DNA from 3 places in the Mesorhizobium sp. B2-4-6 genome. Region 3 is predicted to be linked to each of the others. Evidence: predicted binding sites of a transcription regulator. Region 3 holds the regulator's gene; each other region holds the start of a gene.
What was found. Region 3 encodes LexA, which represses DNA repair genes until DNA is damaged. Its sites were predicted from a motif close to TGTTCNNNNTGTGTTCNG; they were not measured.
Positions count from the first base shown of each region.

Region 1 (10,729 bases), on a different contig from region 3:
AGCTCGCTTGCCTTGCATTATGTCGGCGATGCCGCGGGCTTGTTCGCGACCGTCCACGAGGCCCTGGTTCCCGGCGGAACCTTCGTCTTCTCGACGGAACATCCGATTTACATGGCGCCGACCAACCCGGGCTGGTCCGTCGATGCCGCGGGCAGGAAGACATGGCCGGTCGACCGGTATCTGGTCGAGGGACCGCGCACCACAGACTGGTTCACCAAGGGCGTGGTCAAGCACCACCGCACCATCGGCGCCACGCTCAATTTGCTGATTCAGGCCGGATTCAGCATCGGGCATGTCGAGGAATTTTGCCCGTCGGAGGAGCAGATCGCCGCCCGGCCGGAACTGGCCGAGGAACTCGAGCGGCCGATGTTCCTGCTGGTCCAGGCACGGCGGTGATGAACTCAGCTTGAAGCTAACGCCTCGCGCACGCGGCCACTTTCGCCAGCGCCGAATGTCGGGATCAGGCGCAAGTTCGGCGCATTCCTTGGCGACTCCCGCACGCCTCCGGCACTAAGCTGTCCTTGCTGCCTCAAGGAGGTTCCGCATGCGCGGCCATTGCCTATGTGGCGCTGTTGCCTTTGAAGTCGATGGTTCGGCACAGGCCTGCGTGGTTTGTCATTGTGAAAGTTGTCGGCGGCAATGTTCTGCGCCGATGACCGCCTATATTGGCGTCCTGGACGGCCAATGGCGATGGCTCGGCAGGCCACCGAAGGTATTCAACTCTTCTCCCGGCGTGGAAAGAACTTTTTGCGATCACTGTGGCTCGCCGCTTTCCTTCCGCTCAAAGAACATGTCTGGTGTCATGCATTTTTTTGCGGCGGCGATGGCGGAGCCGGAAAAATTTGTGCCTACGCTACATGTCGCTTTCGAGGAAAAGCTCCCCTGGTTGAAATTCGCCGACGGCCTGCCGACGCGTTTTGGGCCTGACTATACGAAAGGCTAGAGGGGGCAGGCGCTTCCGTGAAACGCTGAGCCGCTCTACAGCTCCAGCTTGTAGCCGATATGGCTGGCCTTTAAGCCAAGGCGCTCATAGAAGCGATGCGCGTCGAGCCGGCTCTTGTTGGTCGTCAGCTGGGCGACGCGGCAGCCGCGCTCGCGGCATTTGTCGATCGCCCATTCCAAGAGGCGCTGTCCCAAGCCCTCGCCGCGCCGCTCCGCCGCGATGCGCACCGCCTCGATCAGGCCGCGCTGGGAACCGCGCAGCGACAGCCCGGCGATAAAGGTGATCTGCAGCGTGCCGATCACGTCGTCGCCGTCGGTCATCACCGCGAGGAACTGGTTCGGATCGCCGTCTATCGCGGCGAAGGCGTCCAGATAGGCCCGCGACAGCGGCAGGCCGGCGTCTTCGCGGGCCTGGCCGAGCGCGTCGTCGGCAAGCATCGCGACGATCGCAGCAATGTCCGCTTCGCGTGCCTTGCGAATGCTGATGGCGTTCATTTCCATACCTCGAGACAGCGAGCCGGCCGAATGACGAACCTTGGCCGTGCGGCAGGTCGTCGATATCGGGCCGGCAATAGCGGATGCAGGCAATAATGACTATCCGGGCCGCGCTATTCTGCGCTATTGCTGAATTCCCGCCTTCTCCAACCTTCCCTTGCCGATGTCAGGCCTGCTCAGCGACCCGTGGTTCTATGCCGCCGCCATTCCGGCGGTGATCCTTGTCGGCCTGTCGAAAGGCGGCTTCGGCGGCGCCGTCGGTTTCGTCGGCGTGCCGCTGATGGCGCTGACCATCCCGCCGGTTCAGGCGGCCGCCATCCTGCTGCCGATCCTTTGCCTGATGGATGTCGTTTCCGTGTGGACCTGGTGGGGCGTCTACGACCGCAAGATGCTGGTCGACATGATGCCTGGCGCCGTCATCGGCATCGGGCTCGGCTGGCTGACAGCGGCTTTGGTCACCGAGGAGATGGTACGGCTGATCGTCGGCGCGGTCGCGCTGGTGTTCGTGCTGCGCTGGATTTATCTGCAGTTCCGCCATGGTGCCGACCATGCGGCGGAACCGAACCGCATTGCCGCCGCCTTCTGGGGCACGGTCGCCGGTTTCACCAGCTTCGTCGCCCATGTCGGCGGCCCGCCCTTCCAGGTCTATGCGCTGCCGATCCGGCTCGATCCGAAAGTGCTGTCGGGCACGGCGGCGATCTTCTTTGCCGCCACCAACGCGCTGAAGCTCATCCCCTATTTCGCGCTCGGCCAGTTCGACACCACCAACCTCACAGCGTCGGCGGTGCTGATGCCGCTGGCGCCGCTCTCCACCATCGCCGGGGCGTGGCTGGTGCGCCGCATGCGGCCGGAGATCTTCTACCCGTTCACCTACGCCACCGTCGCGGTGGTCGCCGTCAAGTTGCTGTGGGATGGTATCGCCGGCTTGTGGTGAGTGGCCATCTGGCCACTCACCACAAGGACTCAGGCAGCGTTCGGCACCATCTGGCGACCGCCGCCGAAGGCGAGCGCGGCGCCCAGCGCAACCACCATGACCATGCCGGCAAGAATGCCGATGTCGTGCAGGGTGGGCTTCAGCACCATGTCGGCGATGATCACCAGCATCACCGCATAATCGAGGCGCGCCCAGTTCATCATGCGCTGGCCGATGGCAAGAACGGCCGGCGTCACGCCCTGCTCGGCGATCATGGCGCCCATGCGCTCGCCGGTCGGCTTGAAGACGAGCATGCCGATCGAGAAGGTCGTGGCATAGCCGACGAGGCCGATGACGATCCACAGGTCGGCAAAGCCGACCCAGAAGCCGCACATGATGAGGCCGAAGACCAGCGTCAGCATCGACATCGGCGCGAAAAACCTGCCGCCGAGCTGTCCGCTGGCGCGCATAGCCTGCAGCTTGTCCTCGATGTTGCCGGCACGCTCGGCCAATACACCGAGCAGGAACAGCACGAAGCCGCCGCCGACCCACAAAACGGCCGAAACGATGTGAAGGAATTTGACGATCGAATACCAATCCATGATCTGCTCCCGGATATCCCGCATGATTTTGAGCGGCGCGGTTTTGCGCGCCGCTCAGAGGAGCGGGCTTTTGCGTGGCGCGTGTTTCGGAACGATGCCGCGGCGGCAGCCTACATGTTTCGAAAGCCGCGATGACTGCATCCGAAATACGGTTCCCGGGCGGCGAGGCCGGCTGTCCTATTGCGGCACGGGAAAGCGCGTTCGCTTAAAAAATCGTCGCCGCGTTAAGGGTTCATTAAGCTTTACGGGCGTTTACTATGCGCATCCAGTTTTGCTGGATTCTTACCGAGTGGTTGGAGCCACTTTGTTTGACGCCTCCCTGTTAAACTCCTGAGAGCCGCCTTATCCGCGGCTCTTTTTTTGTCCGCGGGCGGCAAGCCGGTGCCATCCGCTTGCGAATGGCTGGAACGAGGCCGGCGTTAACCGTTTGTTAAACATGCGCTTGCCTTCATGGGCATCGAAGCGCATTTTCAAGCCTCAGTCATTTAGGGTGCGGGCCACGTCGGCAAGGATTGCCGAATCGGCCGACGGCAGTGCAGGGGCGTATCGATGAACGAGCCTTCGAAGGGCAGCGCGAAAACCATCAAATTGGCGGAGCGCCGGGTTTTCTCCCAATCCTTCAAGCCGCTCTACCAGGAAGGTATGGGGCTGGTCGAGCAGGCCGCCGAATATCTCGATGGCAAGGGCAGGCTCGAAGCCAAGAAATTGTCGCGCACGGCGGCGACGCTCTATGCGGCCGAGTCGATGCGGCTGACCACAAGGCTCATGCAGGTCGCTTCCTGGTTGCTTTTGCAGCGGGCGGCGAATTCCGGCGAGATGACGCGCGACCAGGTGGCCTCGGAGAAATCCAAGGTGCGGCTCGACACCGCCTCCGCGCATGACGAGGCGCTTGGCTGGAACGAACTGCCCAAGGATTTTCTGGACCTCGTGACGCGTTCGTTGCGCCTGCAGGCTCTGGTGCGGCGCATGGACGAGGAAATCTATGGCGGCGTCATCAACGACACGCACGTCCCCAGCCGGCGGGCCAACCCGGTTTCCGACCAGATCAGTCTCTTGAATACGGCTTTCGCGCGCGGCTGAAACCGCGTTTGCAACAAACGCCGCGACAGCGGCGCGCGAAGCGGGAACCCACATCCTTCAATCGAGGCGCGATCCGGCGAGCCGCGATCGTGGCCGTAAGCCGAATGCCTGCGACCGCCGACTGCTCTTCGATACTGCGGCAGCCGTCGTTGCATCGAAGGTCATGCCGGCCTTCGCGAGAAATATCGCCCTTGTCTTGAAGCGATGGGCCTCTAGTTGGAGCCGTTCGCCGCAGCCGGGTCGACCCGAGCCGGTTTTGCAAGAAAATCACCGTCACTGTGACCAAAGCAGATTGCGAGGCTTGATCCGTGCATTCGCCATTGGACCGCATCCCGGTATCGATCATCATCCCCAATTACAACTACGGACAGTTTCTTGGACGCGCCATCGACAGCGCGTTGGAGCAGGACCACCAAAATGTCGAGGTCGTGGTCGTCGACGACGCCTCGACGGACGCGTCGGTGGCCGTCATCGAATCCTACGGCGACAAGATCCGCTCGTGCCTCAGGCGCAGGAATGGCGGACATGCCGCTGCGTTCAATACGGGGTTCGAGGCGAGCACCGGGGAGATCGTTCTTTTCCTCGACGCCGACGATTATCTCTATCCGAACGCCGTCTCCGAGGTCCTGGGCGAGTGGGACGCGGATGTCGCCCAGGCGCAATTCAGATTGCATCTCGTCGATGAGGACCAACATATCAAGGATGTCTTTCCGCCCCCGGAACAGCCGTTCGACTCGGGCGACGTCGTCCCGGAGTTGTTGCGCAAGGGGCGCTACCGTACGACGGTGACGAGCGGGCTGGCGTTCGACCGTGAGGCGCTGGATCCGATAATGCCCGTGCCCGAAAGCGATTTCCGGCAAGGCGCCGATGGCTATCTCGCAACGCTCGCGCCGCTGCACGGGGACGTGAAATCCATCGACACCTGCCTTGGCGCCTACCGCATCCACGGCTCCAACCATTCGGTCTTTGCCGAAAAGCTTGCCGAGCGGGCGCGCTGGCGCGTGGCGCATGACTTCCGGCGCCTTGAAGCCTTGTCCGACCGGGCGGCCGAGATCGGTCTGACCGTACCGCCGGATGCCGGCCTTCGCGATCCGGTTCATCTGGAAGAGCGACTGGCCTCGCTTTGCGTCGACGAGCCCCGGCATCCGGTCACGACCGACTCCCGGCTGGGGCTGGCAAAAGCGGGCGCCGCCGCCAGTCTGGAAATGGACGCATCCTGGCGGCGGCGGGCCGCGCTGGCAGCCTGGTTCCTCTGCATCGGGCTCCTGCCGCGGCGCATGGGAAATGCAGTCCTGGCATGGAAGCTGGTCGCGTCGTCGAGGCCGGCATTTCTCACGCGGCTGTCGAAAACCATCCGTCGTGTGACGAACTAAAGGCTTTGTTTTCATGCATGTCGTTATCGCAAAACCGCTGCGCACTTTTGCGCGACACGCATTAGGTCCGGGATTTCGCGCCTGCCAGCCCGTGAACGCCAGCTTGATGGGATTTCGAATGCGTTCTTAAGATCGCGATTGTTTCTGGTTTGTTCACATTTCGCTGGCATCGCTTGCCGCCACGGCTAGACTTGGCGCATGGGGGAAGCGATTCGCATCATCGGCATCGATCCGGGGCTGAGGCGCACCGGTTGGGGTATTATCGACAGCGTCGGCAATTCGCTGCGCTTCGTCGCGTCCGGCACGGTGAGGTCCGACGAAAAGGAGTCGTTGGCGACAAGGCTCTGCCAGCTGCATGACGGTTTGGCCGAGGTCCTGCACCAAGCCATGCCGCATGAGGCAGCGGTCGAGCAGACTTTCGTCAACAAGGATGCCACGGCGACGCTGAAGCTCGGCCAGGCGCGCGGTATTGCCATGCTGGTGCCGGCGCGTGCCGGGCTGGTGGTCGCCGAATATGCCCCCAATGCCGTCAAGAAGGCGGTTATCGGCGTCGGCCACGGCGAGAAGAAGCAAATCCATATGATGGTCAAGGTGCTGATGCCGAAGGCGATCTTCGATACCGACGATGCTGCCGACGCTTTGGCCATCGCCATCTGCCATGCGCATCACCGCCAAAGCGTCGCCTACCGGATGGCAGCGCTGGCGTGAGGGGACAATCATGATCGGCAAGCTGAAAGGCACGCTGGACGAGATCGACGAGGACTCCTGCCTCGTCGACGTGCACGGCGTAGGCTATGTCGCGCATTGCTCGGCGCGCACGCTGGCGTCGCTGCCATCGCCCGGCGAGGCGGTGGTGCTGTTCATCGAGACCTATGTGCGCGAGGACATGATCCGGCTCTACGGCTTCCAGTCGGCGCTGGAGCGCGAGTGGTTCCGGCTTTTGATGAACAATGTGCAGGGCGTCGGCGCCAAGGTGGCGCTGGCGGTGCTGTCGACGCTGGCGCCGGCCGAACTCGCCAATGCGATCGCGCTGCGCGACATCGCCATGGTTTCCCGCGCCCCCGGCGTCGGCAAGAAAGTGGCGGAACGCATCGTCACCGAATTGCGCACCAAGGCGCCGGCCTATGCGGGCGCGGCCAGCGGCACGATCGGCCTCAAGCAGGAACTCGGCGAAGGTGTCGCGGCGGCACCGATCACCGACGCTGTCTCGGCGCTGGTCAATCTCGGCTATTCGCGCGATATCGCTGCGAACGCGGTCGCGGCAGCGCTGAAATCGGCCGGCGAGGGCGCGGATGCGTCCAAGCTGATCCGCTTCGGCCTTAAGGAACTGGCGCGGTGAGGCGGCGCTTGTTCCATTGTCGGTCCTATGCAAGGAAGGCGGCATGAGCCTTTCGCCCCGCCTCATTGCCCCCGACAAGCGCGGTGAGGATGCCGACCAGACCTTGCGGCCGCAGTCGCTCGACGAGTTCGTCGGCCAAGCGGCGGTGCGCGCCAATCTCAAGGTCTTCATCGATGCCGCCAAGGGCCGCGGCGAGGCGCTCGACCATGTGCTGTTCGTCGGTCCGCCGGGGCTCGGCAAGACGACCCTGGCGCAGATCATGGCGCGCGAGCTCGGCGTCAATTTCCGCTCGACCTCCGGCCCGGTCATCGCCAAGGCCGGCGATCTGGCGGCGCTGCTCACCAATCTCGAGGAGCGCGACGTGCTCTTCATCGACGAGATCCACCGGCTCAATCCGGCGGTCGAGGAAATCCTCTATCCGGCCATGGAGGATTTCCAGCTCGACCTGATCATCGGCGAGGGGCCGGCGGCGCGCTCGGTCAAGATCGACCTTGCCCGTTTCACGCTGGTCGCGGCGACGACCCGGCTTGGGCTCCTGACCAATCCGCTGCGCGATCGTTTCGGCATTCCCGTCCGGCTCAATTTTTATACGGTCGAGGAGTTGGAGCAGATCGTGCGGCGCGGCGCCCGCATCCTGTCGATGCCGCTTGGCGACGATGGCGCGCTGGAGATCGCGCGCCGCGCGCGCGGCACGCCGCGCATCGCCGGCCGGCTACTGCGCCGGGTGCGCGATTTCGCCAGCGTCGCGGGGGACGGCCATGTCGACAGGAAGATCGCCGACGAGGCGCTGACAAGGCTGGAGGTCGACGCGCTCGGCCTCGACGCGCTCGACCGCCGCTATCTGTCGATGATCGCGCGCAATTTCGGCGGCGGACCGGTCGGCATCGAGACGATCGCGGCCGGGCTCTCCGAGCCGCGAGACGCCATCGAGGACATCATCGAGCCCTATCTGATCCAGCAGGGCTTCATCCAGCGCACGCCGCGCGGCCGCGTTCTGACCGCCAATGCCTGGCGCCATCTCGGGCTCGACCCGCCGAAGGATATCGCCCAGCAGCAGATCAGCCTGTTCCAGGAAGAGTAACGCATATTTGTTCGCCGTTTGGCCGCGTAACGGCCCGTCTGTGCAGAATCTGCTCGCCTCCGCCTAGCTGAGGGCGCAATTGCCGCCTTTAAGGCAGCTTCCCGATAGAATCCCAAGGGGCTTGGGCCGATCCATGATCACCAGACGTGGTTTCCTGCGCCTTGTCGGCGGCTCGGCCTTCAGCCTGGTGTCGCTTGGCGCTTATGCCGTCGGTATCGAGCCGATGCTGCTCACCCATGTGAAGCGCTACACGCTGACGCCGCCGCACTGGCCGGCCGGACTCAAGTTGCGTGTCGTGGCGCTGGCCGACATCCACGCCTGCCGGCCCTGGATGACGCCGGAACGGATCGCAGCACTTGCCGAGGAAGCCAATGCGCTGCAGCCGGACGTCATCGTCATGCTTGGCGACTACCCCGCCGGGACCCGGCTGGTGACCGGCTGGGTAAACGCGTCGGAATGGGCGCCCGCGCTGGCAGGGCTCAAGGCGCCGCTCGGCGTGTGGTCTATCCTCGGCAATCACGACTGGTGGGAGGATCGCTCGGCGCAAGCGGCCGGGGCAGGGCCGACCATTTCGCGAAAGGCGCTGGAGGCCGTCGGCATTCCGGTGCTGGAGAACGACGTCGTACGCCTGGAAAAGGACGGGCAGGGCTTCTGGATAGCCGGCCTGGCCGACCAGATCGCCCTGTTGCCGGACAAGGCCAGGGGCCGCAGCGGGCTCACCGGTCTCGACGACCTTCCCGGCACGCTGGCCAAGGTGGGCGACACCGCTCCGATCATCCTGCTTGCGCATGAGCCGGACATTTTTCCGAAAGTGCCCTGGCGGGTTTCGCTCACCTTGTCCGGTCACACGCATGGCGGACAGGTGCGGCTGTTCGGCTATTCGCCGGTGGTGCCTTCCGCCTATGGCAACCGCTACGCTTATGGCCACGTGGTCGAGAACGACCGCAACCTGATTGTCTCCGGTGGACTGGGCTTCAGCATCGCGCCGATACGTTTCGGGGTGCGGCCGGAGATTCTGCAGATCGATCTGGGATAGTCCGCTTTCCGCGCGTTTTACCGAAGCGACCTGATCACGTCCATCACGTCGGGTTCCGCCTTTTCGCCGTCGAAGGCATCGACGATGCCGAAGGCGCCGCCATAGCTCCACACCGACCATGAAAAGCCATGCGCCTCGGCGCGGGCGATCATGTCGCGCACATAGGCCGCGCGGTAGGCGGCCGGCATGACGAAGCCGTTACCGTATTCCTGGCGGATCATGCCGAATTCGCCGAGCGTGATATCCTGCGGCTTGACGCCGTTTGCCTTCGCCCAGGCGTTGACCGTCGCGAACGGCGCATCCATCAGGCCAAGCAGCTTTTCAGGACTGTCCATCGTCGCCGCCTGTTCGTCGAGATAGGCGAGCAGGCCGTTCCGTCGCGGCCAGGGCGCCTCGGCCTTGATCCGGTCGCGGATCGTGTCCAGCGTCATGTCCAACTGCGCCTTCGGAACGGCCGTCAGCGGGTAAGGCAGGCCGGTGACATAGGGGATGAAGTCGCCGGCCCAGCTAGCGCCCTGATGCGTCAGAAGAAACGGATCGTAGGAGTGGAAGGTCCAGATGACGTTGTCATCGGCGATCGTCCCGGGATCGATTTTGGCCAGCGACTCCGCGTTCGAATAGCAGCCGCCGCTCAGCACCAGCGTGAGCCTGGTGGCAGAGGCGCGCGCGGCGGCGAACAAGCGCTTCTGCAGTTCGGGCCAAGGATTGGTGACGCTCGCGTCGCAATCGACCAGCGGCTCGTTCATCAGTTCCAGCGCGACAAGCTTTGGATCCTCCTTGGAGAGCGTCCGCGCCATCTTGCGCACCAGCTCGGTATAGGCATCGAAGACGGCCGGATCGTGCATCACCTCGCTCATGCCGATCTTGCGATTGCCGCCGGCGGGGATCAGATGCAGGTCGACGATCACCTTGAGACCGGCGCGGTTGACCATGCGCGCCGAGTCCAGCACGCTGCCATAGAGGTCGTCGCGAAGGGCCGCGCTCTGGTCCGAAAGAAAGGGCGCGGGATCGACCGGCATGCGTAGGAAGTCGAAGCCTGCATCCTTGAGCGCCTTGAGGTCGTCCTCGTTGAGGAATTTGCGCCACTCCGGATAGGGCAGGATGGCCTGGCGGTCGCCCCATCTGTCCTCGGCCGGCCAGGTCACCCACTGGTCGAGATTGAGGCCGCGTTTCATCGAGAACGTCGCCGCTCCGGCGGGCAATCCCAAAGCGGCAAACGCAAGCAGCGCCGCCATCAAGGTCTTGATCATCGTGCCCAACAATGCCATCCCGTTCCCGCGCGAAAACAGTGCGTGTCGCCCAAAAGTGTGCAGCGGTTTTGGGATAACGATACGCATAGAAAAGTGCCTGAAGTCCGAGGGCTTTAGGTGCCTGTTCGGGCCTGAAAAGGAAAGCGCGATGGACGATCATGGTGAATCGGCGGCGCTGAGCGCCGGGCTTTCCGGCGCGCTGACCGAATTCGGCCATCGGCTGATGGCCCGGGTCTACTATGCCGACACCGATTTCTCCGGCGTCGTCTATCATGCGCGCTATCTCGAATTCCTCGAACGCGGCCGCTCCGACTATCTGCGGCTGACCGGCGTCCATCACACCGAACTCCTGGACGGCAAGCATGGCGAGCGGATCGTCTGGGTGGTGCGGCGCATGGAGATCGACTTCCGTTCGCCGGCGCGCATGGATGATATCCTGACCATCGACACACGCACTGACGACATTTCCGGCGCCCGCATCTTCATGGGCCAGCAATTGAAGCGCGGCGACGATGTGCTGGTCGAGGCCAAGGTCGAAGCGGCGATCGTCGGCGAAAGCGGCCGGCCAAAGCGTTTCCCGAAGGAATGGATCGCGGCTTTCATGCCGAAGGCAAAAGC
Region 1 covers NZ_VFVI01000005.1:255,403-266,131, forward strand. Annotated here, with positions in the region: partial or broken gene FJ957_RS16080 (class I SAM-dependent methyltransferase) at 1-396, shown strand, start outside; gene FJ957_RS16085 (GFA family protein) at 545-943, shown strand; gene FJ957_RS16090 (GNAT family N-acetyltransferase) at 979-1,443, opposite strand; gene FJ957_RS16095 (sulfite exporter TauE/SafE family protein) at 1,601-2,371, shown strand; gene FJ957_RS16100 (DUF2269 family protein) at 2,401-2,952, opposite strand; gene FJ957_RS16105 (DUF1465 family protein) at 3,502-4,032, shown strand; gene FJ957_RS16110 (glycosyltransferase family 2 protein) at 4,341-5,405, shown strand; gene ruvC (crossover junction endodeoxyribonuclease RuvC) at 5,604-6,113, shown strand; gene ruvA (Holliday junction branch migration protein RuvA) at 6,124-6,744, shown strand; gene ruvB (Holliday junction branch migration DNA helicase RuvB) at 6,788-7,825, shown strand; gene FJ957_RS16130 (metallophosphoesterase) at 7,959-8,861, shown strand; gene FJ957_RS16135 (cellulase family glycosylhydrolase) at 8,879-10,129, opposite strand; gene ybgC (tol-pal system-associated acyl-CoA thioesterase) at 10,260-10,729, shown strand, end outside.
Region 1: a site for LexA is predicted at 5,545-5,562, ahead of ruvC (crossover junction endodeoxyribonuclease RuvC). Genes of this name have one in related genera too.

Region 2 (10,729 bases), 390 kb from region 3:
GAATTCGGCGCGCTCCTGGATGAAGCGGAAACGCGCCTCGGGCTTGGTGCCCATCAGCGCGTCGACGGCATCCTTGGTGGCCTGCTCGGCGTCGATCACGTCGACCCTCAAAAGCGTGCGCTTCCTCGGATCCATCGTGGTCTCCTTGAGCTGCGCGGCCATCATCTCGCCCAGGCCCTTGAAGCGGCCGATCTCGACCTTGCCGCGGCCGGTGAATTCGGTGCGCAGCAGTTCGTCCTTGTGCGCGTCGTCGCGGGCGTAGCCGACCTTGCCGCCCTGCCGGATCGAATAGAGCGGCGGCACGGCCATATAGAGATGGCCGCCGCGGATCAGGTTCGGCATCTCCTGATAGAAGAAGGTGATCAACAGCGAAGCGATGTGCGCGCCGTCGACATCGGCGTCGGTCATGATGATCACGCGGTCGTAGCGCAAATCCTCGTCGCGGTATTTCGAGCGCGTGCCGCAGCCGAGCGCCTGGATCAGGTCGGAAATCTGCTGGTTGGCGGCGAGCTTGTCGTTGCCGGCAGAGGCGACGTTGAGGATCTTGCCGCGCAGCGGCAGCACCGCCTGGCTGGCGCGGTCGCGCGCCTGCTTGGCCGAGCCGCCGGCCGAGTCGCCCTCGACGATGAAGATCTCGGCGCCGGCGGCGGCGTTCTGCGTGCAGTCGGCGAGCTTGCCCGGAAGGCGCAGCTTGCGCACCGCGCTCTTGCGCGAGACTTCCTTTTCCTGGCGGCGCCGCACGCGCTCGTCGGCGCGCGCGATCACCCACTCCAGAAGCTTCGAGGCTTCCTGGGGATTGTCTGCCAGCCAGTGGTCGAACGGGTCGCGAAGGGCGTTTTCGACGATGCGCATCGCCTCGATCGTCGCCAGCCTGTCCTTGGTCTGGCCGACGAATTCAGGCTCGCGGATGAACACCGACAGCATGCCGGCGGCCGAGATCATCACGTCGTCGGTGGTGATGATCGAGGCGCGCTTGTTGCCGATGAGGTCGGCGTAAGCGCGCAGTCCGCGCGTCAGCACGTTGCGGAAGCCGGCCTCATGCGTGCCGCCTTCGGGGGTCGGAATGGTGTTGCAATAGGAGTTGAGGAAACCGTCGCCGCCGAACCAGGTCACCGCCCATTCGAGCGAACCGTGGCCGCCCTGCTTGTCGCTCTTGCCGGCGAAGACCTCGCGCGTGACCTGGAATTCGTCGCCGAGCGTCGCCTTGAGATAGTCCTTCAGGCCGCCGGGGAAATGGAACTCGGCCTTGGGCGGCGTCTGGTCCTTTTCCTTGATCAGCGACGGATCGCAGGTCCAGCGGATCTCGACGCCGCCGAACAGATAGGCCTTCGAGCGCGTCATGCGGTAAAGCCGCGCCGGTTCGAAGGCGGCGCCCTTGCCGAAGATCTGCTCGTCGGGATGGAAGCGGGTCCTGGTGCCGCGGCGGTTGTGGACCTCGCCGAGATGCTCAAGACCGCTGACCGGGACGCCGCGCGAAAAACGCTGGCGGTAGAGCTGACGTCCGCGCGCGACCTCGACCTCGAGATGGTCGGACAACGCGTTGACGACCGAGACGCCGACGCCATGCAGGCCGCCGGAGGTCTCGTAGACCTTGGAGTCGAACTTGCCGCCCGAATGCAGCGTGGTCATGATGACTTCGAGCGCCGGCTTCTTGAATTTCGGATGCGGATCGACCGGGATGCCGCGGCCGTTGTCGGTGACGGTCAGGAAGCCGTCGGCGGAAAGCTCGACGTCGATGAAGGTGGCGTGACCGGCGACCGCCTCGTCCATCGAATTGTCGATGACCTCGGCGAACAGGTGATGCATCGCCTTGTCGTCGGTGCCGCCGATATACATGCCCGGACGGCGTCGCACCGGCTCGAGCCCTTCCAGCACCTCGATGTCGGCGGCGCTGTAGCCCTCGCTGCCGTCGCGGACGGCGGTCGAACGCTTCGCGGCCTGCACGAGCGGATCGGCCGGGCGTGACGGCGCGCGCACCGGCTGTGCCGGCTTTTCCATCTTGCCGAAGAGGTCGTTGCTGTCGTCCATGCTGGGCCTAGCGTCCGGTAATGCGAATCACGTCTCGATACTGCCACGCTTTTGGCGGGCGAACGAGTTCCTGTTCCGTTCAGGGATCAAACTGTCTCTTATTCCAAAACCATTCGATAACCAAGCCGGCCGAAATAGGGCGGCCGGCGTGCCCCGGTGTTCCCGATTCTTTAACATTAACGCCTAGCGTGAGGCCTAACCAACAAAAGACCACGGGCGTCAGGGGTTTCGTTGTGAGGGGCAGGGCCATAACCATGATCGGCATCGCCGCCGTGTTCGGCGCGATCTCGATCTTTGCGGCGGATTTCTGGGTCAAGAGCCAGGCGAAGGCGCAGCCCGAGGTCAAGGTCGTCTCCGTCATGGCGCCGCAGCAGCCCAAGGTCGAGTTCAAGACCATCGTGGTCGCAAGCGCGCCGCTGCGCTACGGCATGGAGCTCGGACGGCCGCTGCTCGCCGAGATTCCGTGGCCGCAGGATTCGCTGCCGCAAGGTGCTTTCCCGACGATCGACAAGCTGCTTGCGGACGGCAGCCGGGTCGTGCTGTCGCCGGTCGAGGTCAACGAACCGGTGCTGCTCACCAAGCTGTCGGGGCCGAATGGCCGCGCCACCCTTTCCAACATGCTGTCGCCGGGAATGCGGGCCGTCACCATCCGCACCGATGAGATCGCCGGTGTCGGCGGCTTCATCACGCCGGGAGACCGCGTGGACGTCGTGCTGACGCGCGACGCTGGCGATATCCAGGAAGTGTCCAAGAATGCGCAGGGCGCCGCCGGGTCGACCGTCACGTCCGAGATCGTCGTCTCCGACGCCAAGGTGCTTTCGGTCGGACAGGGCGCCGACGAGCGCAAGACCGAGCCGCAAATCGCCAATTCCGTGACCCTCGAAGTCACCAACGAAGGGGCGCAGAAAGTGGCGCTTGCCCGCACCGTCGGCACGCTGTCGTTGTCGCTGCGGTCGGCCGCCGACGCAACCGCCAGCAATGGCGGGCTTACGACCATCTCGTCCTTCGGCGGCTCGGTTGCCGCAAACGCGCAGGCGAGCACCGCCTCGCTCGTCAATGCGATGACGAAAGACCAGGGCGAGCCGAAACTAAAGACGGTGATCGTGACGCGTGGCGACAAGGTCGAGGAATACAAGGTTCCTTCACGGGAACCGCCGCAGGAACTGCAGCAATAGCCGGTGGGGACCGGCGGGGACGGGGCAAGATGTTCGGGTTTGATGCATTTCGGACGACCGGGGGATGGCGTCTTCTCGGCGCGATAGCGCTGGCGGCGGCAATGCTTGGCGTCGCCGCGCCGGCAAGGGCTGGCAATGACGTCGTCTATGTCTCGGCGAACAAGAACGCCTCGATCAAGGTGGCCAAGGGCAAGCCGAAGACGATCATGACGAGCGCCGCCTTCTACCAGATCGTCATCGGCGATCCGGAGATCGCCAACGTCAATCCGCTGACCGACAAGTCCTTCTACGTGCTCGGCAACAATCTGGGCACCACCGGCATCGCCCTGTTCGACCAGAACAAGCAGCTTGTCGGCACCATCGACATCGAGGTGACGCTGGACACCGACCAACTGGCCAGCACCATCCGCGCCAGCGTGCCCGACGCCAAGATCAAGGTCGGTTCGGCGAACGGCCGCGTCGTGCTGTCGGGCGAGGCCGACGATGCGGTCGCCGCCGACAAGGCCAGCAAGATCGCGTCGCGCTTTTCCGGCAACGAGGAAATCATCAACTCGGTCAACATCTCGTCCTCGCAGCAGGTGCAGCTCAACGTCCGCTTCGTCGAGATCAATCGCCAGGCCGGTCAGGATCTCGGCGCCAAATACGCCGCCAATTTCGCCTATGGCATCGGCAACCGCAAAGTCGTGCTGAACCCGGATGGGGGGAACCTGACGGCTGCCGGAACAGGCGAGATCATCGGCAGCCTGCTTTCGAACGGCGTTTCCATCGACATCGCCATCAAGGCGCTGGAGGAACGCGGCCTGGCGCGGCGGCTGGCGGAGCCGAACCTGATTGCACGTTCGGGCCAGACGGCGAGCTTCCTTGCCGGCGGCGAGTTCCCGATCCCGGTTTCCGAAGACAATGGCAAGATCAGCGTCACCTACAAGAAGTACGGCGTCGGCCTGGATTTCACGCCGACGGTGCTGAAGGACGGGCTGGTAAGCCTCGACATCGCGCCGGAAGTGTCCTCGATCGACCCGTCCGCTTCCATCCAGGTCAGCAGCGGCATTTCCATTCCGGCCTTCATCGTGCGCCGCGCAAGGACATCGGTCGACCTCAAGAACGGCCAGAGCTTCATGATCGCCGGCCTCCTGCAGTCGCAGAACGACATCACGACATCGCGGGTGCCGGGGATCGGCAGGCTGCCGGTGCTCGGTCCGCTGTTTTCCTCGAAATCCTATCAGCGGCGCGAGACCGACCTGGTCATCATCGTCACGCCTTATCTGGTCAAGCCGGTCGATCCCTCGAAGAAGATGGTCGAGCCGATCGACGGCACCCAGCCGGCAAGTCCCGCCGACTATTTCCTGAACAACACCGAGGAAGTGGACGCCTCGGCCTCGAAGCGTCCGGTGACGCTGGCGGACGGCAGCGCCGCCCGCCCGATGGCTGCCGCCACGTCCGGCCACTTCCTCGATCTGCCAAAGGACTAAGGCCATGCGCATCCCCGTTTGCATCGCTCTGCTCCTGGCCGGTTTCGCCGGCGGCTGCACCAGCGACGACTATGTCCGCACCGAAGGGGTGACGCCCGGAGTCGGCAACGCACAGGCGTCCAACACCGCCATGCAGATGGTCGATCCGTGGAAGTACGGCGTGCAGAATACCCGGCTTCTCGTGCCGGCCCGGCGTCCGGGTTCCGAGAGCACCGCCGTCGGTGCGAAGGCCGGCTCGGGGTCGGCGCCGACGACATCATCATCAACGACATCGGACTGACGGGCTGACGACGATGGCATCTGGTAGCAAGACCAAGAAGATCCTGCTCGTTTCGACGGACAGGACGTTCTTGCAAGACACACGGACGGCTTTCGCGGCCTCCGAGGTCATCGAGCTTTTGACGTTGGAAAAGAGCGTCAACGAGCTGCGCGGCGAGATCCTCGAGACGAACTTCGGCACGGTTATCGTCGACATGGATGCAGCCAAGCTCGAGGAAATCGAGTCGCTGCAGCGCGTCATGCGACGGCTGGAAGGCAGCGTTCCGGTGGTCGTCGTGACCCAGGAATTCAACGCGGCGGCGGTGCGTATCCTGGTGCAGCTCAAGGTCGCCGATTTCCTGGTCAAGCCGATCACCACGGCCGACCTGGTGCGTTCCGTCATCCGTGCGCTGCAAGGGCCGGGGCGGGAAGAGAACACCGAATCGCACATCTACACGTTCATGCCGGCCGCCGGCGGCGTCGGCACCACCACGCTCGCCTTGCAGACGGCGTTCCAACTGCATCATTCGGTGACGCGCGGCGCCTCGACATGCGTCGTCGACCTCAATTTCCAGCAAGGCGCCTGCGCCGAATATCTCGATCTCGAACCGCGCTTCGACATCACGGAAATCGAGAACCAGCCGGAGCGCCTCGACCGGCAATTGCTTGACGTGATGCTGTCCAAGCATGCGAGCGGGCTGTGCGTGCTTGCCGCTCCCACGCGCCCGTCGGACATGCGCTCGTTCAAGACCGATGTCGTGGTGCGCATGCTCGACCTCGTGGCGGCCTATTTCGACAATGTCGTCATCGACATGCCGCGCACATGGTTCCCCTGGACAGAGACGGTGCTGCTCGGCTCGAACAAGCTCTATATCGTCGCCGAGATGACGGTACCCTGCCTGCGCCATACGCAGCGTCTCATCCAGGCCGTCTATGAGACCGCCGGCAAGGAAGTGAAGCCCAACGTCATCGTCAACCGCTTCGAGCAGAAGATGTTCGACAGCGGCATCAAGCAGGCTGACGTCCAGGAGATACTCGGCGAGCATTTCGTCGGCGGCATTTCCAACAATTACCGGCTGGTGCGCGAGGCGGTCGACCGCGGCGTGCCGCTGCACGCCATCGATCCCAACGCCAATGTCGTCAACGACCTGAAGAAGATCATCCTGCCGGAGGAGGCCGTGCAGACGATGGCCAAGTCGAAGTCGCTGTTCGGCCTGGGCAAGGGCTTGCTGAAGAGGAAGGCAGGATGAACAGCCGCTTTTCCAACCTGCAGAGCCGCGACGTTCGTCCGCAGCGGGCGCCCGAACCCGCGTCGGTGACGCACAATGCAGTGATCATCCCGACGACCCGCAAGCCGGCGCCGCCGAAGCCTGAAGCAGCGCCTGCCAAGAGCGCCAACAAGGTGCTCGATGCGCGTGTGCGTATCCATCGCATGCTGCTCGAGGAGATCAACCTCGTGGCGCTGGAGCGGCTGCCCCGGGATGAAATGCGCCGGCAGGTGCATGAATTCGTCTCGGAAAAGACGCGCAACGAGCGGATGGCGATCAACAACGCCGAACTCGACGCCCTGGTCGACGACATCGTCGACGAGATGGTGGGCCTCGGCCCGCTGGAGCCGCTGCTCAAGGACCCCGAGATCAACGATATCCTGATCAACGGTCACCAGAACTGCTTTGTCGAAAGGCGCGGCAAGCTGCAGCAGGTCAACATCCCGTTCAAGGATGAGGCACATCTACTTCGAATCATTAATAAAATCGTCGCGGCGGTCGGCCGCCGCGTCGATGAATCGCAGCCGATGGTCGACGCCCGCATGCTCGACGGCTCACGCTTCAACGCGGCGATCCGCCCGGTCGGCGTCGACGGGCCGCTGGTGTCGATCCGCAAATTCTCCAAGAACAAGCTCGGCCTGCACAAGCTGGTCGAATTCGGCGCCATCACCCAGAACATGGCCGAGGTGCTGGCGGCGGCGGTGCATGCCCGCAAGACCACGATCATCTCAGGCGGCACCGGCACGGGCAAGACGACGATGCTCAACGCCTTGTCGGCCTTCATTCCGGAAGACGAGCGCCTGATCACCATCGAGGACGCGGCCGAGTTGCAACTGCAGCAGCCGCATGTCGCGCGCATGGAAACGCGTCCAGCCAATATCGAGGGCCACGGCGAATTGAAGCAGCGCGATCTGGTCAAGAACGCGCTGCGCATGCGCCCCGACCGCGTCATCCTCGGCGAGTGCCGCGGCGAGGAGGCCTTCGACATGCTGCAGGCGATGAACACCGGTCACGAAGGCTCGATGGCCACCATCCATGCCAACACGCCGCGCGATGCCATCTCGCGTCTGGAGCAGATGCTCGGGATGACCGGCATGCCGATGACCGTGCAGTCGATCCGCAGCCAGATCTCCAGCGCCATCGACATCATCGTCCAGCTGACGCGCCTGTCCGACGGCAAGCGCAAGGTGACCAGCGTCGCCGAAGTGACCGGCATGGAAGGCGACGTCATTCAGATGCAGGAGATCTTCCGCTTCGTGCGCACCGGCATGGAGGCGGACGGAAAGATCCTCGGCCACTTCGAAGCGACCGGCATCCGGCCACGCTTCCTCGAGGACTTGCGCAACATGGGCATCGAATTCCCGGGCAAGTATTTCGAACCCGGCCGGCCGCAGGACTAGGCCGGTGTTCGAGGGATTCAGCCCGGTCTATGTCGTCTACGCCGCGGCGGCGCTCACCGGCATCATGATCGCCGAGGGCCTTTATTTGCTCTATGCCGGGCGCAGCGACAAGCGCACGGCCATCAACCGGCGTATGAAGCTCGCGGAGAACAAGATCAGCCAGGAGCAGGTGCTGATCCAGCTGCGCAAGGAACGCGGGATCGACGGCGGCGGCTCCATCTTTTCCCTCGACCGCTTCCGCGCCCTGCGCACGCAGTCCGGCATGACCACGCCGCTGCCGAAATTCCTGACGATCACCTCGGGCGTGGCCGCGGCGCTGGCGCTTGTCGGCATCTGGAAGGGCCTGCCGCTCCTTTTCGGCCTCATCCTGTTTGTCTTGCTGTTGCCGGTGCTGCCGGTAATGGCCATGCGCTTCCTGCGCAAGCGCCGGCACAAGCGGTTCGGCATGCAACTGCCCGAGGCGCTGGAGCTGATCACGCGCGGCCTGAAGGCCGGCCATCCTGTGCCGGTGGCGGTTGCCATGGTGTCGCGCGAAATGGCCGATCCGATCGGCACCGAGTTCGGCGTCGTCGCCGACGAGGTGACCTATGGCTCCGACCTGGTCTCGGCGCTGAACAACCTTTTCGACCGGGTGGGGCATGAGGACCTGCCGCTGTTCGTCACGGCGGTGTCGATCCAGAGCAGTTCAGGCGGCAATCTGCGCGAGATCCTCGACGGCCTGTCGGCGACGATCCGCGACCGCGGCAAGCTGCGCCGCAAGGTGCGCGCCATTTCGACGGAAGGGCGTATGTCGGCTTACATCCTGACCGCGGTCCCCGTGCTTCTGTTTACTGCCATCATGGTGCTGATGCCGCAATTCTACCAGGATGTCTGGGACGTGCCGAAGACCTGGTACATGCTGGGCGGCTCCGTTTTCTGGCTGCTGCTTGGCAACGCCATCATGTTCAAGATGTCGAATTTCAGGTTCTGAGATGGAAGACGTCATCCGCTTCCTCGCTTCGCTCGCGCCGACCTCACCGATGCCGGTCGCCGTGCTGCTCCTCGTGCTGGGCGGCGGCGCCGTCGCCTGGCCGCTGGTGCTCGCCAAGGGCGATCGCGGCGACGTCAAGCGCCGGCTGAAGGTGGAGATTTCGCAGCCGGCCGAGCAGGCGGAGCCCGCGCCTAAGAAGAGCACCAACGCCGTGCGCGAGAAGGCGGTGAAACGGGCGCAGGAGTTCTATGCCAAGAGCGATCCGGAAAATGTCGCGCGGCTGCGCCTGAAGCTCATCCAGGCCGGCTACATGGAGCCGCGCGCCGTCGGCATGTTCTTCCTGATCCGTTTCGCCGCGCTCGTCGGCGCGGCGCTCGGCGCATTCCTGGTCAACCACTGGGCTGCCAGTGCCGAGTCGACCATGACCAGCCGCTGGACCTTCATCATCCTGTCGGGTGCCGGCGGCTATTTCCTGCCTGGTCTGGTGCTGGCGCAGAAGGTTCGGGAAAAGATGCGCGAATACCGCAACGGCTTTCCCGATTTCATGGATTTGATGATCGTCTGCTCCGATGCCGGCATGAGCATGGAGGCCGGCATCGAGCGGGTCTCCAGGGAGCTTGCCAGGACCTACCCGTCGCTCAGCCAGAACCTGATCCTGGTGTCGCTGGAGTTGCGGGCCGGGCGCAGCCTCGACGACGCCCTGAAGGCGCTTGCCGACCGCCTCAGCCTCGACGAGGTTCGCTCCTTCGCGACGCTGCTGCAGCAATCCAAGGAACTCGGCACCAGCCTGTCGGGCTCGCTGCGCGTCTTTTCCGACGAAATGCGGCACAAGCGCATGTCGCTGGCCGAGGAGAAGGCGCATGCCCTGCCGGCCAAGATGTCGGTCCCGGTGACGGTTTGCATCCTTCCGGTGGTGCTGATGATCGCCATCATACCGATCGTCGTGAAGCTGACCGCGCACTAAGGATGCAGGTGAGGCCGGCCTGCAAATGGCGGCCTCCTGCGCTTCCGTACTTCAAGTACGCTCGCTGTGGCCTTCGCTGGCCGAAGCCCTCATAAGTATCTCCGCTCCATGAAGGCCACGGCCGGAGTAGGCCGGTTCTCGGAACCCGTCGCTCTCGGCCCGGCCCGACCTGAATCCGGGCAGCCGTGGTTAACGCATCCTCTGCGGGCAACCAAAATTTAGCTGCATTTCGGCACCGAAGCTTAATCGCTCTTCTGTATGGTTTTTCCTGAAGAACGACCCGGCAAATCGGGCGATGGGGCAGGGGCATGCGTCAGAGACTTCCCAGGGCAGCGGCAGCGTTGGCGGCCGTCTTGATGATTACCGGCTGCACGACGAACAACAATGTCGACACGACCAAGACCACGGCGATCCAGCCGGTGGCCAAGGATGTGAGCGCCAACGACCTCGTTGAAGGCAAGGCTCAGTTCCGCGAGGCGAATTTTGGCCTTGCCGAACAGCATTTCCGCAAGGCGGTCGAACTCAAATCCGACAATGCCGAGGCCTGGATGGGGCTTGCCGCATCCTATGACGAGCTTGGCCGCTTCGACTTCGCCGATCGCGCCTATATGCAGCTGTTGAAGGTCGCCGGGCGCAAGCCGCAGATCGTCAACAATATGGGTTATTCGCAGCTTCTGCGCGGCAACAAGAAGAAGGCGCGCGCGCTGCTGCTCGAAGCCAAGGCCGGCATGGCCGACCAGACGGTGGTCAACGCCAATCTGGCGCTGCTCGACAAGGGCTGATCCGTCTGCGGGTTCCCGTTTCCCGTGTATCCTCACGGGATTTCGCCTCACATGTCGACGCTTTGTAAACCCTGTGTCGAGGTAGCGTTGGGCATCGCCCGAAAACGGTTTGCGCCAGCCGCAGTCAGCCTACATTGGGGGACGGGCACCGGTTAGACGCTAGAGGCAGTTCTTCACGGATGTTGGATTTCAGTTCGCTCCTGCTCGCGGCGGCGCTGTCGGGCACATGCCTCAGCATTACCATGTTTGCCATCTGGCTCACCACGCCGCGGGCGCGCTTCGTGCTCACGGTCGCCTGCGGCACCCTGGTGCTCGTCGCCCATGTCGTCGCGTTCTGGCGCTATGCCAAGGATGCCGATCCCTGGCTGTGCCAGGTCGTGCTGGCGCTGTTGACCCTGGGTTTCCTGATCATCTG
Region 2 covers NZ_VFVI01000002.1:658,239-668,967, reverse strand. Annotated here, with positions in the region: gene parE (DNA topoisomerase IV subunit B) at 1-2,028, opposite strand, end outside; gene cpaB (Flp pilus assembly protein CpaB) at 2,283-3,203, shown strand; gene FJ957_RS09180 (type II and III secretion system protein family protein) at 3,305-4,672, shown strand; gene FJ957_RS09175 (hypothetical protein) at 4,677-4,952, shown strand; gene FJ957_RS09170 (response regulator/pilus assembly protein) at 4,966-6,180, shown strand; gene FJ957_RS09165 (CpaF family protein) at 6,177-7,598, shown strand; gene FJ957_RS09160 (type II secretion system F family protein) at 7,603-8,568, shown strand; gene FJ957_RS09155 (type II secretion system F family protein) at 8,570-9,532, shown strand; gene FJ957_RS09150 (hypothetical protein) at 9,841-10,314, shown strand; gene FJ957_RS09145 (GGDEF domain-containing protein) at 10,494-10,729, shown strand, end outside.
Region 2: a site for LexA is predicted at 2,094-2,111, ahead of parE (DNA topoisomerase IV subunit B). Genes of this name have one in related genera too.

Region 3 (10,729 bases):
GACAAGGCCGAGACGACCCGCACGGCGATCGCCGAAGGTTTTGTCTCGATGCAGCCGGAAACGCTGGAGATGATTCTCGCCGGCGATGCCAAGAAGGGCGACGTGCTGGGCACCGCACGCATCGCCGGCATCATGGCGGCAAAGAAGACGCATGAGCTGATCCCACTTTGCCATCCGCTTCTTCTCACCAAAGTCGCCGTCGAGATCGAGCCGGACCGCACGCTGCCTGGCCTCAGGGTCACCGCGCTTGCCCGCGTCACAGGCAAGACCGGCGTGGAGATGGAGGCGCTGACCGCGGCGTCGGTCGCCTGCCTCACCATCTACGACATGGCCAAGGCGGCGGACCGCGGCATGGTGGTTTCCGGCATCCGGCTCGTCGAGAAGACAGGCGGCAAGTCCGGCGACTACAAGGTGGATGCCTGATGGCCTTGGTTCCGGTCGCCGAAGCGCTCGAACGCCTGCTCGACGGCGCCGCGCCATTGCCTGGCGAAAGCATTCCGCTCGCCGAAGCGGCTGGGCGGGTCCTGGCGGAGCCGGTCGTGGCGCTACGCACGCAGCCGCCATTCAACGCCTCGGCCATGGACGGCTATGCCGCAAGATCCGCCGATGTCGCTTCAGCGCCGGCTGAACTTGAGGTCATAGGCATGGCGCCCGCCGGGCGCGGTTTCTCCGGAACCGTCGGCAAAGGCCAGGCCGTGCGCATCTTTACCGGCGCGCCGCTGCCTGAAGGCGCCGACACCATCGTCATCCAGGAAAACGTCAGCGACCTTGGCAACCGCCAGATCGAAGTGACGGAGCCGACCGCCGAAGGACGCAACGTCCGTCGCCGCGGGCTCGACTTCGGCCAGGGCGACGTGCTGCTCGAAAAAGGCCGCGCGCTCGACGCGGCGGCCCTTTCGCTGGCGGCCTCAGCCAACCATCCTGCCTTGAACGTCGTGCGGCGGCCGCTGGTCGCCATCATCGCCACCGGCGACGAATTGCTGCCGCCGGGCAGCGCGCTCGGCCCCGACCAGATCATTTCGTCCAACGCCTATGGCGTCGTCGCCGCCGCCCAGTCGGTCGGCGCGCGCGCGCTCGATCTCGGCATCGCCGCCGACCGCCAGGAGGCGATCGCCGCGCTGGTCAGGAAAGCGGTCGAGGCGAACGCCGATGTCATCGTCACGCTCGGCGGCGCCTCGGTCGGCGACCACGACCTCATCCATGACGTGCTGACCGGCGAAGGCATGCAGCTCGACTTCTGGAAGATCGCCATGCGCCCCGGCAAACCGCTGATGTTTGGCCGGCTTGGCAATGTCCGTTGCATCGGCCTGCCCGGCAATCCGGTGGCAAGCATCGTCTGCTCGCAACTCTTCCTGAAGCCGCTGCTTGCCAGGCTCGGCGGCCGCGATCACCGGCAGGACGTGCGAACGGCCCGGCTGGGCGCCGCGATGCAGGCCAACGATCTCAGGCAGGACTACGTGCGCGCCGTCGTGCGCGAGGACTCCGGCACCCTGGTCGCGACGCCTTTCGGCATCCAGGATTCCTCGATGCTGCGCATGCTTGCCGACGCCAACGGCCTGATCGTGCGCCAGCCCTTCGCGCCCGCCGCGCAGGTCGGCGCCGAGTGCAGCGTGCTGATGCTGCGCTGAGCCGGTCTATCCCGCCGTTTTAAACGCAATTCTCGACCGAAACCGTTCACACCGCCGAATTGCTCTATTCGGCGATCAGTGCGCGAGTGAGGGGATGATCCGGATCTCCGAGCCCATCGACAACGTTGAAATGATGCCGGTCCGGCTCGACCACTGAACCGGTGGCGGCGCCGAGCCCGGTCCAGATGTTAGCAAGCAACGCGCTCTGGCGCAGGAATTCCGAACGCTCGCCGCCGCCGACCCAACAGGTGACGCGAGCTCCCTGCCGAGGCCGCAGCAAAGCCGGGCTTTCGCTCAACGCTTCCTTCTCGTCGATGTTCAGGGTCTCGTTCAGTGCGGTGAACATCAGCGGCCGAAGGTCGTGCAGGCCTGAGATCGAAACAACCTGGCATATGCGCCGCGACACATCGGACGACAGCGGCGAGGCCGCGGTCACCATCCGGCTGGCGAGATGCCCGCCGGCCGAGTGCCCGGTCAGCACCAGCGGACCATCGATCATCGCTGCCGCCTTCTCGATCGCTGCCGCAACCTCGTTGACGATGCCGCTGATCCTGGTTCGCGGGCAAAGCGTGTAAGACGGCATGGCGACGGCAAAACCGTGGCCGAGCGCACCTCCAGCCAGATGCGACCAGGAGGTCTTGTCTGACTCCATCCAGTAACCGCCATGGATGAACACGACGAGCCCCTTTGGCGCAGCAGGTGGGAGAAACAGATCGAACCGGTTGCGCGGCGCTTCGCCGTACACGATATCGAACCGCGCCCTGCCTTGCGCCAGCAGCTTTTCCCGAAAGGCCCGCGCCGGGTGATCCCAAGCCGCGGGCCAGCGGTCGCCGCCGGCGATGTTCGCGCCGTTGGCATAGGCGTTGTCCCAGTCGGCAATACGGTTTTCGAACACGGCCCCTCCGCGATCAGGTCGATGTTGAGCGGAGTTTAATTGGCATCGCCGCGGTCAGGTAACGGTTGTCTTGACCGCGAAGCGGGCTTCTCGCCAGACGCCGGTCCGCAAGATGTCTTCGAGCACTTCGACGGCATTCCAGACATCCCTGTAGCCGACATAGAGCGGGGTAAAACCGAAGCGCATGGTCGACGGCGCCCGAAAATCACCGATCACGCCGCGTTCGATCAGGGCCCGCATGATCTGGTAGCCATGCTGGTGAATGAAGGAAATCTGGCTGCCGCGTTTGGCGCCGTCGCGGGTGCTTTCCAGCGTAAGATCGCAACCGCCGCACCGTACCTCGACGAGTTCGATGAATAGATCGGCCAGCGCAATGCTCTTCCTCCGCACCGTCGCCAGGTCAACGCCGTTCCAGATGTCGAGCGCGCCTTTCAGCGTCCGCATCGACAGGACCGGCTGCGTGCCGCACAGAAATCGGCGGATGCCGGTGCCTGGCGCATAGGCTTGCTCGAAGGCGAACGGCCGTGCATGGCTCCACCACCCGCTGAGCGGCTGCCGCACATCGGCAAGATGCCGCTCGGCCGCATAGATGAAGGCAGGAGAACCCGGCCCGCCATTGAGATATTTATAGGTGCAGCCGACGGCGAAATCGGCGCTTGCCCTGTCAAGCTCAACCGGCATGGCGCCCGCGCTGTGGCAGAGATCCCATACGATCAGCGCACCGGCGTCATGCGCCATGCGCGTAAGCGCCGCCATGTCGCGCAACTCGCCGGACTTGTAATTGACGTGGTTGACCAACACCACCGCCACGCGTTCGTCGATCAGTTCCTCGATGGTCGGCGCGTCCACGCCAGCCAGGCGCAGGACAGCGTTCTTTCCGGCCGAGGCCACCCCTTCGGCCATATAGATATCGGTCGGAAAACTGTCGCCCTCGGCAACGATCACGGTTCGGCCCGGCCGCATCGCCATCGCCGCGTGCAGCACTTTGTAGATGTTGATCGACGTGGTGTCGCAGACCACGGTCTGGCCCGGCGCCGCGCCGATCAGGCGCCCGAGCCGGTCGCCCAGCTCGACCGGCATGTCGAACCATCCATCCTTGTTCCAGGCACGAATGAGGTCATGCGCCCACTCCTCGGCGGCTGCCTTGCGCAACTCGTCGAATGCGGCGTGCGAGGCCGCTCCCAACGAATTCCCATCGAGATAGATCACCCCCTCCGGCAGGACGAAGCGATCGCGCAGCGCGCGCAGCGGATCCGCGGCATCCATCGCCTCGATCTCGGCGAGATCAGGAATTCCCCCCATCATGCTGCCGCCTCCATTTCGGCATGGCGCCCCTCATGGTTGGCCAAGGGTGGTTGTCTCACCACCGTCCGTGCCACGGCAAGAACCTTCTGCGCCATGTTAGCTGGTCCATAGACGGCGAAGACCATGGATCGGAATCATTGCCGAGGTTGGCATTTTGGGTCCGTTTCGTTCACGGTGAAGCACGTTCGCGCAAGAGCCGAAGCGATCCCGCCCCCGCCTTTGTGACGGTGGTGGACCGCGCTGCAGCTTGAGGAGGGCTGCAAAATCGAGCGGAATCAATGACACCGCCGACCTGGCTCGGCCGAGTATCGCTTGGATGCAACATTGTTTCCGAAGTCTCAACAAATTCACTAAACTTTAAACGGTTGCGGAACACAACTGGAACAGATAGTGTTTGTTCTGGGTTTGTTTTTCTGATTCTGGTTTCAGAACCCAAGGGGGCCGCCATGCTGACGCGCAAACAACATGAACTGCTGATGTTCATCCATGAACGCCTCAAGGAGAGCGGGATTCCGCCGTCTTTCGACGAGATGAAGGAAGCGCTCGACCTCGCCTCCAAATCGGGCATCCATCGGCTGATCACGGCGCTGGAAGAACGCGGCTTCATTCGCCGGCTGCCGAACCGTGCGCGCGCGCTTGAAGTGCTGCGGCTGCCCGACTCGATCGCGCCCGGCCTGAATGCAGCGAGAAAGTTTTCGCCGAGCGTCATCCAGGGCGGCCAGGGCAATCTCGGCCGCCAGGTCAAGCCGGCCACGCCCTCGCGCACGCCGACACCCAGCAATGACGACGACGCTGTTTCGGCCGTATCCATTCCGGTGATGGGCCGCATCGCCGCCGGCGTGCCGATAGACGCCATCCAACACCAGACGCATTCGATCTCGGTGCCGCCGGACATGATCATGGGCGGCGAGCATTATGCGCTGGAGGTCAAGGGCGACTCGATGATCGAGGCCGGTATCTTCGACGGCGATACCGTCATTATCCGCAATGCCAATACGGCAAGTCCGGGCGAGATCGTGGTGGCGCTGGTCGACGACGAGGAAGCGACCCTGAAGCGGTTTCGTCGCAAGGGTGCCTCGATCGCGCTCGAGGCCGCCAACCCGGCCTATGAGACCCGTATCTTCGGACCGGACCGGGTCAAGGTTCAGGGTAAGCTCGTCGGACTCATCCGCCGTTACTGAGCAGAACCGCACGGCGGTCTCCGCCGGGATTGCGTGCCATCTACTCTGTCAACTGCGGCGCGACCGCCGGCTTTTCCGGTCGTTGATAGGGCGGCAGCCCCCTCGCCTCACGCGCGTATTTCCGCTGCTCGTGCCAGGGTCGGTATGGTTCTTCGACCGCGTAGCGAACGGTCGGCCGCGCCGTTGCCGATCGCGAATCGAAGAAGATGGCGGCGCTGCCGTCGCGTGCCAGTTGCCGCTTGGTGACGACAAGCACGCGCGCATCGCGGCATGGGTTGTAGGCTGTGGCGTCGTCGATGACGATGAGGTCGGCGAAACCGCAAGCAGGCCGGGCGCTGGCGCGATTCTCGGCGAGCGCGACGATGGCGCCGGAAGGATGCCGGCCGATGCAGAGGTCGCCGGTGCAGTAGAACGGCGAGCCGGGCGGCAGGTCGACGGGATCGGCGATGTCCATGGCGTCTTTAGCGAACGTCTCCGGCGGTACGATTTCCTCGGCTTTCAGCGCCCGTTTCCAGTTGTCGGTGGTGAACTCGTTGGAGCGCGTGCGGTTGATGGCAAGCTCACCGCCGCCGATCGGCATCGCCACCAGATGCGCATCCTCCGAGACAAGCACATCCGGGGCGCGGGCATGAGGAATGGCCAGCAGCGCGGCGAGCGCGAAGGGTACGGCGGCAAGCCTCAGCCAGGTGGTGGCCATCGTCGCGATGACCAGCGCGACCGTGGCCAGCAGCACCGACTGGATCGAGATCAGCCCGACGGCATCGACCGGTGAGCGCTCGGAGATCCACGCCGAGATGGCGATCATCGCCGTCAGGCCCTGGCCCATCACATAAAGGAATGGACCGTCGAAGCCGAAGGGCATGGCCAGCGCGCTCAACACGGCGAACGGCATGACGATCAGTGAGACGATCGGCATGACCGCCAGATTGGCCAGCAGGCTGAGCGGCGACACCCGCTGGAAGTGCCAGATCGCAAACAACAATGTCGCGCTGCCCGCGATGAGCGACGTTATAGCGGCGCCGCCCACTCCAACCGCCACTTTTCGCGACACGAAGCCGAGAAACGAACGCTTTGCCGGCGGCGCGGTCGTTTTGCCGGCGCGATAGTCGGCAAAACCGGCATAGGCGCCGACCAGCGCGGCGGTGGCGGCGAAGGACATCTGGAAGCTCGGGCCGACCACTTCGTGCGGCGAGACAAGGATGACGGCGATGGCCGAGATCGCCAGGTTGCGCATGGTGAGCGCCGCGCGGTCGAAGAGCACGGCGGCGAGCATCACGGCCAGCATGATGAAGCTCCGCTCGGCCGCCACCACGATGCCGGAGATCACGAGGTAGGCGGCGATCGAGAACAGCGCGATTGCAGCGGCATATTTCTTCACCGGCCGGCGCGACGAGAAATCCGGAAACAGCGCGAAGGCGCCGCGCAAAAGGACCATGATCGTGCCGGCGACCAGCGCCATATGCAGCCCGGAGATCGAGATGATGTGGTAGATGCCGGTCCGTCGCATCGACTCGTTGATGGTTTCCGGAATGCCGGCGCGGACGCCGACGATCAGTGCGGCTGCGATCTCGCCTTCGGATCCGCCGATGGCGCTCCTGATGTGATCGGCGATCCCTTCGCGCGCGTTTTCCACTGCCGATGCGACGCGCGCGCCAAAGGGCGCTTCCGCTGGCGCAATCAGCTTTGGATCACCCAGGAAAAAGCCGCTGCCGCCGATCCCGGCAAAATAGCTGTCGAATGAAAAGTCGTAGCTGTCCGGCCGAACCGGGCCGGTCGGCGGCAACAGCTTGGCATAGCCGGTCAGCATCGACCCGGCTGTCATGTCGGGCGGGATCCTGCGCGCCGAAAGCCTGACGCGGTCCGGCGCGTAGCGCAGCTTCGGATGCTCCGTGGAAATCAAGTCGATGGTCAGCCGGACACGGCCATTGGCCATCGCCTCGGCGGTGACGAGGCGGCCCGTCAGCCGTGTCTGGATTTCCGAGCCCAGCATCGGGGTCGCCATTCGCCATGTCTCGACCTTGGCCGCGAGAAAACCCAAGGCGCAGAAAAACGCCGCCATGAAGACAAGGTGCGTTCTGTGCCGAGAACGCGAGGCCGTCGCGCAGACAGCCACCAGGGCCACCGCCGCAAGCGGCCTGTAGAGATCCGGCTCAGCGCTCAGCGAGAAGTAACAGATGACGCCGGCGGCCAGAAACACCGGCACCAGCAGGAAGCCGATGCCGCGGTCGAGCTCGGTGGCGGCAGCAGTGCCGATGCTCCGGCGCAGTGCGGGAAGCGAGGCGCGGCCAAGCTGTTTGCGGATACGGCCGACGCTCGCCGTTGGCGAGACCGGCCGTATTGCGCCGTCACCGAGCGGCATAAGCTCGGTAGATGACCGCGGCTCCGGGAACGAAACCGGCGCTGTCTCTTCGGGCGTGGCATGGGCAAACATCAGGCGTTCGCTGACGCCAGCTGTCGTTCCCCCGCCCTCCTCCGCGCCCCGGCCACGTCCAGCCATCGGGTCTGCCCCTTGCGCCCCAGACCGCCTATGCTACATGAACGCCGGTCGCGTGGAAGTCCGCGCGAAACATGCATTTTTTCAGTGCTTCCTCGAGAGTTCCATGTCCGACAAGGTCGTCACCCGTTTTGCCCCCTCGCCCACAGGCTACCTGCATATTGGCGGGGCGCGTACGGCGCTGTTCAACTGGCTCTATGCCAGGCACACCGGCGGCACGATGCTGCTGCGCATCGAGGATACCGATCGCGAGCGCTCCACCGAAGCTGCCACCGCCGCCATTCTCGACGGGCTGACCTGGCTTGGCCTCTCCTGGGACGGCGAGGCGGTCTCGCAGTTCGAGCGCGCGCCGCGTCATCGCGAGGTGGCCGAGGAGCTGGTGCGCATGGGCAAGGCCTATTACGCCTACGAGACGCCGGCCGAGCTCGAGGCGATGCGCGAGGCGGCCCGGGCCAAGGGTCTGCCGCCGCGCTACAACGGCCAGTGGCGCGACCGCGGCCCCTCCGAGGCGCCGGCAGGCGTCAAGGGTGCGATCCGCATCAAGGCGCCGACCGAAGGCGTGACGATCGTCAACGACCGCGTGCAGGGCGAGGTGCGCTTCCCGAACAAGGATCTCGACGACTTCATCATCTTGCGTTCCGACGGCGTCCCAACCTACATGCATGCCGTCGTCGTCGACGATCACGACATGGGTGTCACCCACATCATCCGCGGCGACGATCACCTGACCAACGCCGCGCGCCAGACGGTGATTTACAATGCCATGGGCTGGGATGTGCCGTCGATGTCGCACATCCCGCTGATCCACGGCGCCGACGGCGCCAAGCTGTCAAAGCGGCACGGCGCGCTCGGTGTCGAGGCCTATCGCGCCATGGGTTATCTGCCCGAGGCTCTGCTCAACTACCTGGCCAGGCTCGGCTGGAGCCATGGCGACGACGAGGTGATGTCGGTCAAGGACATGATCGCGTGGTTCGACATCGGCGACGTCAACAAGGGCGCGGCGCGCTTCGACTTCGCCAAGCTCGAGGCGCTGAACGGCGTCCATATGCGCAAGATGGATGACCAGGCGCTGTTCGACATCTTCGTCGCCACCTTGCCCTATCTCGAAGGCGGCCCGATGCTCGCGGCAAAGCTCGACGACAGGCGCAAGGCGCAACTGCTTGCCGCCATGCCCGGTCTCAAGGAGCGGGCCAAGACCCTGGTCGAGCTGGTCGACGGAGCGGCGTTTCTGTTCGCCGAGCGGCCGTTGCCGCTGGATGAGAAGGCGGCCGGCTTGCTCAACGCGGATGCGCGCGCGATTCTGCGCGGCGCGCATGGCGCATTGTCTGCCGTCGAGGGCGACTGGAGCGCCGCCTCGGCCGAGGCTTCGATCCGCGACTTTGCGCAGGCCGGTGGGCACAAGCTCGGCGCCGTGGCACAGCCGCTTCGGGCCGCGCTGACCGGCCGCAGCACCTCGCCCGGCGTGTTCGACGTGCTTGCCGTGTTGGGTCGCCAGGAAAGCCTGGCGAGGATTGGAGATCAAATCGATTAGGAGCGAACTGGCCCAAGAAGATTGGCATTGAAAGGTGTGTTTCGCAGTGCAACATTAGGCCTTGGCCCAATCTGGCACGCACCTCCTAAAATGCGATGGCAAGTTCGCGCATTCCGGTGATTTCGACGTGTCGTCTGCAGGAATTGCCTTGCCGGCATGAGAACATAAAGGAGTTTGCAATGAGCGAAGCTGCGACAAAACTGGAACCGAGCGGCAAGGCGCATGAGTCGACCGCCAGGCTCGAACTTGCCGGCAAGACCCATGAATTCAAGGTGCGAAGCGGGTCGACCGGACCTGACGTGATCGATATCGGCGCGCTCTACAGCACGACCGGCGTCTTCACCTACGACCCCGGCTTCACCTCCACGGCAAGCTGCGAGTCGGCAATCACCTTCATCGACGGCGATGCCGGCATCCTGCTGCATCGCGGCTATCCGATCGACCAGCTTGCCGAACATGGCGACTTCCTCGAGGTCTGCTACCTCCTGCTCTACGGTGAACTCCCGACCAAGGCGCAGAAGGAGGATTTCGACTATCGCGTGACGCGCCACACGATGGTGCACGAGCAGATGTCGCGCTTCTTCACCGGCTTCCGCCGCGACGCGCATCCGATGGCCGTCATGTGCGGCGTGGTCGGCGCGCTATCGGCCTTCTATCACGACTCCACCGACATCTCGGATCCCTACCAGCGTATGGTCGCTTCGATGCGCCTGATCGCCAAGATGCCGACGATCGCGGCGATGGCCTACAAATACCACATCGGCCAGCCATTCATTTACCCGAAGAACGAGCTGAACTTCGCCGCCAACTTCCTGCACATGTGCTTTGCCGTGCCGTGCGAGGAATACAAGATCAATCCGGTGCTGGCGCGCGCCATGGAGCGCATCTTCATCTTGCATGCCGACCATGAGCAGAACGCCTCGACCTCGACCGTCCGCCTCGCCGGCTCCTCGGGCGCCAACCCGTTCGCCTGCATCGCCGCCGGCATTGCCTGCCTGTGGGGTCCGGCGCATGGCGGGGCCAACGAAGCAGCCCTCAACATGCTGGGCGAGATCGGCCATGTCGACCACATCCCGGAATTCATCGCACGCGCCAAGGACAAGAACGATCCGTTCCGGCTGATGGGCTTTGGCCACCGCGTCTACAAGAACTACGATCCGCGCGCCAAGATCATGCAGAAGACGGCGCATGAAGTGCTGGGCGAACTCGGCATCAAGGACGATCCGTTGCTCGACATCGCCATGGAGCTGGAGAAGATCGCGCTGACCGACGCCTACTTCATCGAAAAGAAGCTCTACCCGAATGTCGACTTCTACTCCGGCATCACGCTAAAGGCGTTGGGCTTCCCCACCACCATGTTCACCGTGCTGTTCGCCGTTGCCCGCACCGTCGGCTGGATCGCGCAGTGGAAGGAAATGATCGAGGATCCGCACCAGAAGATCGGCCGCCCGCGCCAGCTCTACACCGGCGCCACGGAACGCGATTACGTGCCGATTGCTAAGAGATAGGGAATAGTGAGTAGGCAGTAGGCAGTAGAAAGAGAGCCCCTACTGCCTACTGCCTACTGCCTACTGCCTACTGCCTTCCTGATACACCCCATCACCACTTCGGCGGCGATCTCGCCCGAGGGCCGCTCGGTCGTCATGCGCCGGGCGATCTCTGCAAAGCCCGCCTTTTGCCAAGCGCGCATGCCGG
Region 3 covers NZ_VFVI01000002.1:265,612-276,340, forward strand. Annotated here, with positions in the region: gene moaC (cyclic pyranopterin monophosphate synthase MoaC) at 1-423, shown strand, start outside; gene glp (gephyrin-like molybdotransferase Glp) at 423-1,628, shown strand; gene FJ957_RS07160 (alpha/beta hydrolase) at 1,693-2,523, opposite strand; gene kynU (kynureninase) at 2,578-3,825, opposite strand; gene lexA (transcriptional repressor LexA) at 4,275-5,009, shown strand; gene FJ957_RS07175 (ComEC/Rec2 family competence protein) at 5,050-7,506, opposite strand; gene gltX (glutamate--tRNA ligase) at 7,610-9,034, shown strand; gene gltA (citrate synthase) at 9,214-10,542, shown strand; gene lpxB (lipid-A-disaccharide synthase) at 10,596-10,729, opposite strand, start outside.